Streptacidiphilus rugosus AM-16: one gene and its partner. Each later gene encodes a partner of the first gene's protein in a complex. Links are inferred from orthologs where the notes say so. Each region holds a gene or a part of one and is shown on either strand. Other genes may lie near its edges. The genes, in order: pcrA and uvrB.

Region 1 (3,457 bases):
TTCCATACCGGCACGGTAGAGGCCGTCGGGGCGTACGTCGTGCGAGTTTCCCGTCCCCGGTGCGATCCGCGGCCGGGGGCGGGAGGATCATGGTGTCGTGATGCGCATCTGCTTCGTCTGCACCGGGAACATCTGCCGCTCGCCCATCGCCGAGCACGTCATGCGCGACCGGCTGGCCGACGCCGGGCTCGACGGCCTGGTCCGGGTCGACAGCGCCGGCACCGGCTCGTGGCACGCGGGTGACCCGGCCGACGAACGGGCGGTGCAGGTGCTGCGCGAGGCGGGGTACTCCAGCGAGCACGAGGCCCGCCAGTTCAGGCCCGAGTGGTTCCGCTCGCTCGACCTGGTCGTGGCCCTCGACCAAGGCCACGAGCGCGCCCTGCGGCGCCTGGCCCGCACACCCGAGGAGGCCGCCAAGGTCCGGCTGCTGCGCTCCTTCGACCCGGCCGCCGGCGCCGACCTCGACGTCCCCGACCCGTACTACGGGGGCAAGGAGGGCTTCGACGAGGTGCTGCAGCTCTGCGAGGCGGGCTGCGAGGGGCTGCTCGCCGAGGTCAGGGGCCGAGTGGGCTGAAGCCGTCCCTGGCTGTCGGTCGGGCGGCCTAGACTCGGGGGTGATGAGCAGCCTCTTTGACGACATCCCCCTGCCCGGCCTGGACGTCCCCGTGACGGTGCCGCCCCCGGCCGACGGCGCGTACGACGACGCCGGAGCCCACGAGGCAGGGTATGACGACGCACCGTACGAGGAGGAGATCCCGGCGGATCTCTTCCAGTCGTTCGACCCGGCCGAGCCGGTCCCCGGCTCGTACTACCGCAACGGCGCCGCGCACCCGGTCGCCGACCCGGAGACGCTGCTGGACGGGATGAACCCGCAACAGCGCGAGGCCGTCGTGCACGCCGGCTCCCCGCTGCTCATCGTGGCCGGCGCCGGTTCGGGCAAGACGCGTGTGCTCACCCACCGCATCGCCTACCTGCTCGCCGCCCGCGGCGTGCAGCCGGGCGAGATCCTGGCGATCACCTTCACCAACAAGGCCGCCGGCGAGATGCGCGAGCGCGTCGAGGCGCTGGTGGGGCCGAGGGCCAAGGCGATGTGGGTGTCCACCTTCCACAGCGCCTGCGTCCGCATCCTGCGCCGCGAGAGCAAGCGGCTCGGCTTCACCTCCAGCTTCTCGATCTACGACGCAGCCGACTCGCAGCGCCTGATGGCGCTCGTCTGCCGCGACCTCGACCTGGACCCGAAGCAGTTCCCGCCGAAGTCCTTCACCGCCAAGGTCTCCAACCTCAAGAACGAGCTCGTCGACGAGGAGACCTACGCCGGCCAGGCGGCCAACCCGATGGAGCGCAAGCTGGCCGAGGCCTACGCGCTCTACCAGCGCCGCCTGCGCGAGGCCAACGCGCTGGACTTCGACGACATCATCATGACGACGGTCAACCTGCTCCAGGCCTTCCCCGACGCCGCCGAGCACTACCGCCGCCGTTTCCGGCACATCCTGGTCGACGAGTACCAGGACACCAACCACGCCCAGTACATGCTGGTGCGGGAGCTGAGCGGCGGCGCGAGCGGCCAGGCGCCGAAGATGACGGCGGACGGCGAGTTCGTGAACCCGGCCGCCGCCGGGCTGGCGCAGATCCCGCCGGCCGAGCTCTGCGTCGTCGGTGACGCGGACCAGTCGATCTACGCCTTCCGGGGCGCGACGATCCGCAACATCCTCGACTTCGAGGAGGACTACCCGAACGCGACCACGATCCTGCTGGAGCAGAACTACCGCTCCACGCAGACGATCCTCAGCGCCGCCAACTCCGTCATCGAGCGCAACAGCAACCGCCGCAAGAAGAACCTGTGGACGGCCGGCGCCGAGGGCACCAGGATCACCTCCTACGTCGCGGACGACGAGCACGGCGAGGCGCAGTTCATCGCCGACGAGATCGACCGGCTCGGCGACGGGGGCGACGCCAAGCCCGGTGACATCGCGGTCTTCTACCGCACCAACGCGCAGTCCCGTGTCTTCGAAGAGGTCTTCATCCGGGTCGGCCTGCCGTACAAGGTCGTCGGCGGTGTCCGCTTCTACGAGCGCAGGGAGGTCAGGGACGTCCTGGCCTATCTCCGGGTGCTGGCCAACCCCGAGGACGCGGTGCCGCTGCGCCGGATCCTCAACGTGCCCAAGCGCGGCATCGGGGACCGGGCCGAGGCGATGATCGAGGCGCTGGCCTCTCGCGAGCGGATCTCCTTCCCGCAGGCGCTGCTGCGCGTGGACGAGGCGTACGGCATGGCCGCGCGCTCGGCCAATGCGGTGAAGAAGTTCAACGACTTGATGGCGAAGCTGCGCGGTGTGGTGGAGTCGGGTGCAGGGCCCGCCGCCGTCCTGGAGGCAGTGCTGGAGGAGACCGGCTATCTGGCCGAACTCCAGGCGTCGACGGACCCGCAGGACGAGACGCGCGTGGAGAACCTGCAGGAACTCGCGGCCGTGGCGCTGGAGTTCGAGCAGGAGGAGCCCGTCGAGGGCCCGGACGGCGAGCCGCTGACGCAGCCGGGGCTGCCCGGCTTCCTGGAGCGGGTGGCGCTGGTGGCCGATTCGGACCAGATTCCCGACGAGGAGGGCGAGGGCGGCGAGCCCCGCGGGGTCATCACGCTGATGACCCTGCACACGGCCAAGGGCCTGGAGTTCCCCGTCGTCTTCCTGACCGGCATGGAGGACGGCGTCTTCCCGCACATGCGGGCGATGAGCAACGCCAAGGAGCTCGAGGAGGAGCGCCGCCTCGCCTACGTCGGTCTGACGCGGGCGCGGGAGCGGCTCTACCTCTCCCGCGCGGTGCTGCGCAGCGCCTGGGGCCAGCCGTCCTACAACCCGGCCTCCCGCTTCCTGGAGGAGATCCCGCCGACGCTGGTGGACGAGAAGCGCTCGGCCGCTGCGGCGGTGCCGTCCGGCTTCGGCTCACGGTCCGGCTCTGCGGGGTCCGGCGGCGCCGCGCGGCGCTCGTCCCCGGCGGCGGGCTGGGGCAAGAACGCGGGCCGGATGAAGGACCGCCCCACGGTCACGCTGGCCGTCGGGGACCGGGTCACCCACGACCGCTTCGGGCTGGGCACCGTCGTGTCCGTCTCGGGTCCGGCGGACGACGCCAAGGCGACGATCGACTTCGGCGGCGAGGGCACCAAGCAGCTGCTGCTGCGCTACGCGCCCGTCGAGAAGCTGTAGCGGGCGGGCCCGGCCGGGTCGTGGGCCCCCGCGCTCAGCGGGGGTCGAGGCCCCTCGCCAGCAGCCAGGGCAGGGGGTCGACGGCGGGGCCACCGTTCGGGTGCACCTCGAAGTGCATGTGCGGTCCGGTGGAGTTACCCGTGTCGCCGGAGTAGGCGATTATGTCGCCCACCTTCACCTGCCCGCTGCGCACGCGGTACGAGCTGAGGTGGCAGTACCACGTGATGGTCCCGTCCGGCGCGGTCAGTTTGACCATGTAGCCG
Region 2 (3,258 bases), 2.4 Mb from region 1 along the record:
CCGGGACGCACCACCCGGCGCGCCTCGCGCAGCGCGGCGAGCCGGTCCGCCCGCACCGGCAGGTGGTACAGCGGACCGAGCAGCAGCGCCGCGTCGAAGGAGGCGTCGGCCTGCTCCAGCCTGCGTGCGTCGCCCGCGGCGACCGCGAACCCGCCGTACCGCGCCGCCTGCGCCCGATGCAGCGGCACCGGGTCGAGCAGCGTCACGTCGTGGCCCCACGCCGCCAGTTCCGCCGCATACACGCCGGGGCCGCCGCCGATGTCGAGCACCCGGCTCGGCGCGGGCGGCAGGTGGCGTTCCAGCAGTTCCAGCGTGCGCAGACGTTCCGCGCGCCCGGCCGCGCTGCGGTGCAGCCGGGTCGACTCGTCGTAGGCGTCGGTGTAGAAGTCGATGATTTCCGGGGCGACGGGCGAGACGGGGGCGACCGGGGCAGGCTCACTCATGTCCGGATGATTCCAGGGCCGGGCGCCGCCCCGCCTCCCGATTTCCGGGGGCGTTTCCGCCGTCGGAGGCGATTTGTCAGTGGCGGGTCGTACGGTTGGTGCCGTGAGACCCATCACCGATCTTCAACGGTCCGTGGCGCCCTTCGAGGTCGTCAGTCCCTACCAGCCCAACGGCGACCAGCCCGCGGCCATCGCGGAGCTGGAGCGTCGCGTCCGCGCGGGCGAGAAGGACGTCGTGCTGCTCGGCGCCACCGGCACGGGCAAGTCCGCCACCACGGCGTGGATGATCGAGAAGCTGCAGCGCCCCACCCTCGTGATGGCGCCGAACAAGACGCTGGCCGCCCAGCTGGCCAACGAGTTCCGCGAGCTGCTGCCCAACAACGCGGTCGAGTACTTCGTCTCGTACTACGACTACTACCAGCCCGAGGCGTACATCGCGCAGACGGACACCTACATCGAGAAGGACTCCTCGATCAACGAGGAGGTCGAGCGGCTGCGCCACTCGGCCACCAACTCGCTGCTGACCCGCCGCGACGTGATCGTGGTCGCCTCCGTGTCCTGCATCTACGGCCTCGGCACGCCGCAGGAGTACGTGGACCGCATGGTCCAGCTCCGCGTCGGCGACGAGATCGACCGCGACGCGCTGCTGCGCCGGTTCGTCGAGATCCAGTACAACCGCAACGACATCGCCTTCACCCGCGGCACCTTCAGGGTCCGCGGCGACACGATCGAGATCTTCCCGGTCTACGAGGAGCTCGCGGTCAGGATCGAGATGTTCGGCGACGAGATCGAGGCGCTGAGCACGCTGCACCCACTCACCGGCGAGGTCATCAGCGAGGACCAGCAGCTGCACGTCTTCCCCGCCTCGCACTACGTCGCCGGCGCGGAGCGCATGGAGCGCGCCATCACCGGCATCGAGGCCGAGCTGGAGCAGACGCTGGCCACCATGGAGAAGCAGGGCAAGCTGCTGGAGGCCCAGCGGCTGCGCATGCGCACGACGTACGACATCGAGATGATGCGTCAGATCGGCACCTGCTCCGGCATCGAGAACTACTCGCGGCACATCGACGGCCGCGACCCGGGCAGCGCGCCCAACACGCTGATCGACTTCTTCCCCGAGGACTTCCTCCTCGTCATCGACGAGTCCCACGTCACCGTGCCGCAGATCGGCGCGATGTACGAGGGCGACGCCTCGCGCAAGCGCGCGCTGGTCGAGCACGGCTTCCGGCTGCCCTCGGCGATGGACAACCGCCCGCTCAAGTGGGAGGAGTTCGTCGAGCGCATCGGTCAGACGGTCTACCTCTCCGCCACGCCGGGCGCCTACGAGCTCTCCCGCTCCGACGGCCACGTCGAGCAGATCATCCGTCCGACCGGCCTGATCGACCCCGAGGTCATCGTCAAGCCGACGGAGGGCCAGATCGACGATCTGATCCACGAGATCAGGCTCCGCACCGAGAAGGACGAGCGGGTCCTGGTCACCACGCTGACCAAGAAGATGTCCGAAGACCTGACGGACTACATGCTGGAGCTCGGCATCCGGGTCCGCTACCTGCACAGCGACGTCGACACGCTGCGCCGGATCGAGCTGCTGCGTCAGCTGCGGGCCGGCGACTATGACGTGCTGGTCGGCATCAACCTGCTCCGCGAGGGCCTCGACCTGCCCGAGGTCTCCCTGGTCGCGATCCTCGACGCGGACAAGGAGGGCTTCCTGCGCTCGCCCACCTCGCTGATCCAGACGATCGGCCGCGCGGCGCGCAACGTCTCCGGCCAGGTCCACATGTACGCGGACCGGATCACCCCGGCGATGGACCGGGCGATCTCGGAGACCAACCGTCGCCGGGAGATCCAGCAGGCCTACAACGCCGAGAACGGCATCGACCCGCAGCCGCTGCGCAAGAAGATCGGCGACATCCTCGACTCCCTGGCCCGCGAGGACATGGACACCGCCGAGCTGCTCAGCACGGGATACCGCCAGTCCGGCGGCGCGGGCGGCAAGGGGCAGAAGGCGCCGGTCCCGGCGCTCGGCGCGAAGGGCGCGGCCGGCAAGCAGGACGCCAAGAGCCTGCCCGCGGCCGAGCTGGCCGATCTCATCGGCGAGTTGACGGACCGGATGCACGCGGCGGCCGCCGAGCTCCAGTTCGAGGTCGCCGCCCGGCTGCGCGACGAGGTGAACGAGCTCAAGAAGGAGTTGCGCCAGATGCGCGAGGCGGGCATCGCCTGACCGGTCGACAGCGCTGATCGGGCCGCGCGTCCGGGGCTCGATCAGTGTCGGGGTCGTAGGGTTCAGCCTAGGAACCGGATACCGCATGTCGCGGATCGATCGGGGAGGGCCGAAGCATGTCGGTGAGTTTGGGCAAGGGGCAGAGCGTCAGCCTGGAGAAGGCGGCGGGCGGGGGCTCGCTCGCCGTGGTGCGGATGGGGCTCGGCTGGCAGGCCGCGCCGCGCAAGGGGCTGTTCCGCACGCGTCGCCGCGAGATCGACCTGGACGCCTCGGCGGTCCTGTTCACCGCGGACGCGCTCGCGGACGTGGTCTTCTTCCAGCACCTGGTGAGCAACGACGGCTCGGTCCGGCACACCGGCGACAACCTGGTCGGCGGCAGCGGCGGCGAGGACGACGAGTCGATCATGGTGGATCTGCGCAAGGTCCCGCAGAAGATCACCCAGATCGTCTTCACCGTGAACTCCTACAGCGGCCAGACCTTCCAGGAGGTCGAGCTGGCCCACTGCCGACTGGTCGACGAGTCCACCGGCACGGAGCTCGCCCGCTACACGCTCAGCGGCGGCGGCGCGCACACCGGCCAGGTCATGGCCAAGG

What was found.
Region 2: the proteins of pcrA (region 1) and uvrB are in contact, whole or in part, in a crystal structure (PDB 7EGT), measured with the Thermus thermophilus proteins. The link is inferred for Streptacidiphilus rugosus AM-16 from one-to-one orthologs. Residues at the interface, in WP_096412145.1 of Thermus thermophilus: His654, Arg656, Phe657, Gln666, Asp668, Glu669, Lys680, Arg681, Leu682, Ser683, Lys685, Tyr686, Ala687; in WP_096411307.1 of Thermus thermophilus: Glu23, Leu25, Arg26, Asp27, Gly28, Glu29, Arg30, Phe31, Arg55, Glu326, Asp327, Phe328, Glu379, Ser382, Gln383, His398, Gly400, Arg401.

The regions. Positions count from the first base shown.
Region 1 is NZ_JQMJ01000004.1:3,308,087-3,311,543, reverse strand. Bases 259-3,405 are described here. They hold pcrA (DNA helicase PcrA), read left to right. Parts: upstream 259-617; coding sequence 618-3,194; downstream 3,195-3,405. Other genes in these bases: BS83_RS42065 (M23 family metallopeptidase), read right to left, coding at 3,229-3,405; BS83_RS23840 (low molecular weight protein-tyrosine-phosphatase), read left to right, coding at 259-574. Also shown: BS83_RS23845 (RNA 2'-phosphotransferase), read right to left, coding at 1-6; more of BS83_RS23840, read left to right, coding at 101-258; more of BS83_RS42065, read right to left, coding at 3,406-3,457. UniProt on the Escherichia coli protein: A helicase with DNA-dependent ATPase activity. Unwinds DNA duplexes with 3'-5' polarity. Translocates on single-stranded DNA with 3'-5' polarity. Initiates unwinding more efficiently from a nicked substrate than double-stranded DNA.
Region 2 is NZ_JQMJ01000004.1:5,675,649-5,678,906, reverse strand. What follows is about bases 158-3,105. They hold uvrB (excinuclease ABC subunit UvrB), read left to right. Parts: upstream 158-546; coding sequence 547-2,664; downstream 2,665-3,105. Other genes in these bases: BS83_RS34925 (TerD family protein), read left to right, coding at 2,781-3,105; BS83_RS34935 (class I SAM-dependent methyltransferase), read right to left, coding at 158-443. Also shown: more of BS83_RS34935, read right to left, coding at 1-157; more of BS83_RS34925, read left to right, coding at 3,106-3,258. UniProt on the Escherichia coli protein: The UvrABC repair system catalyzes the recognition and processing of DNA lesions. A damage recognition complex composed of 2 UvrA and 2 UvrB subunits scans DNA for abnormalities.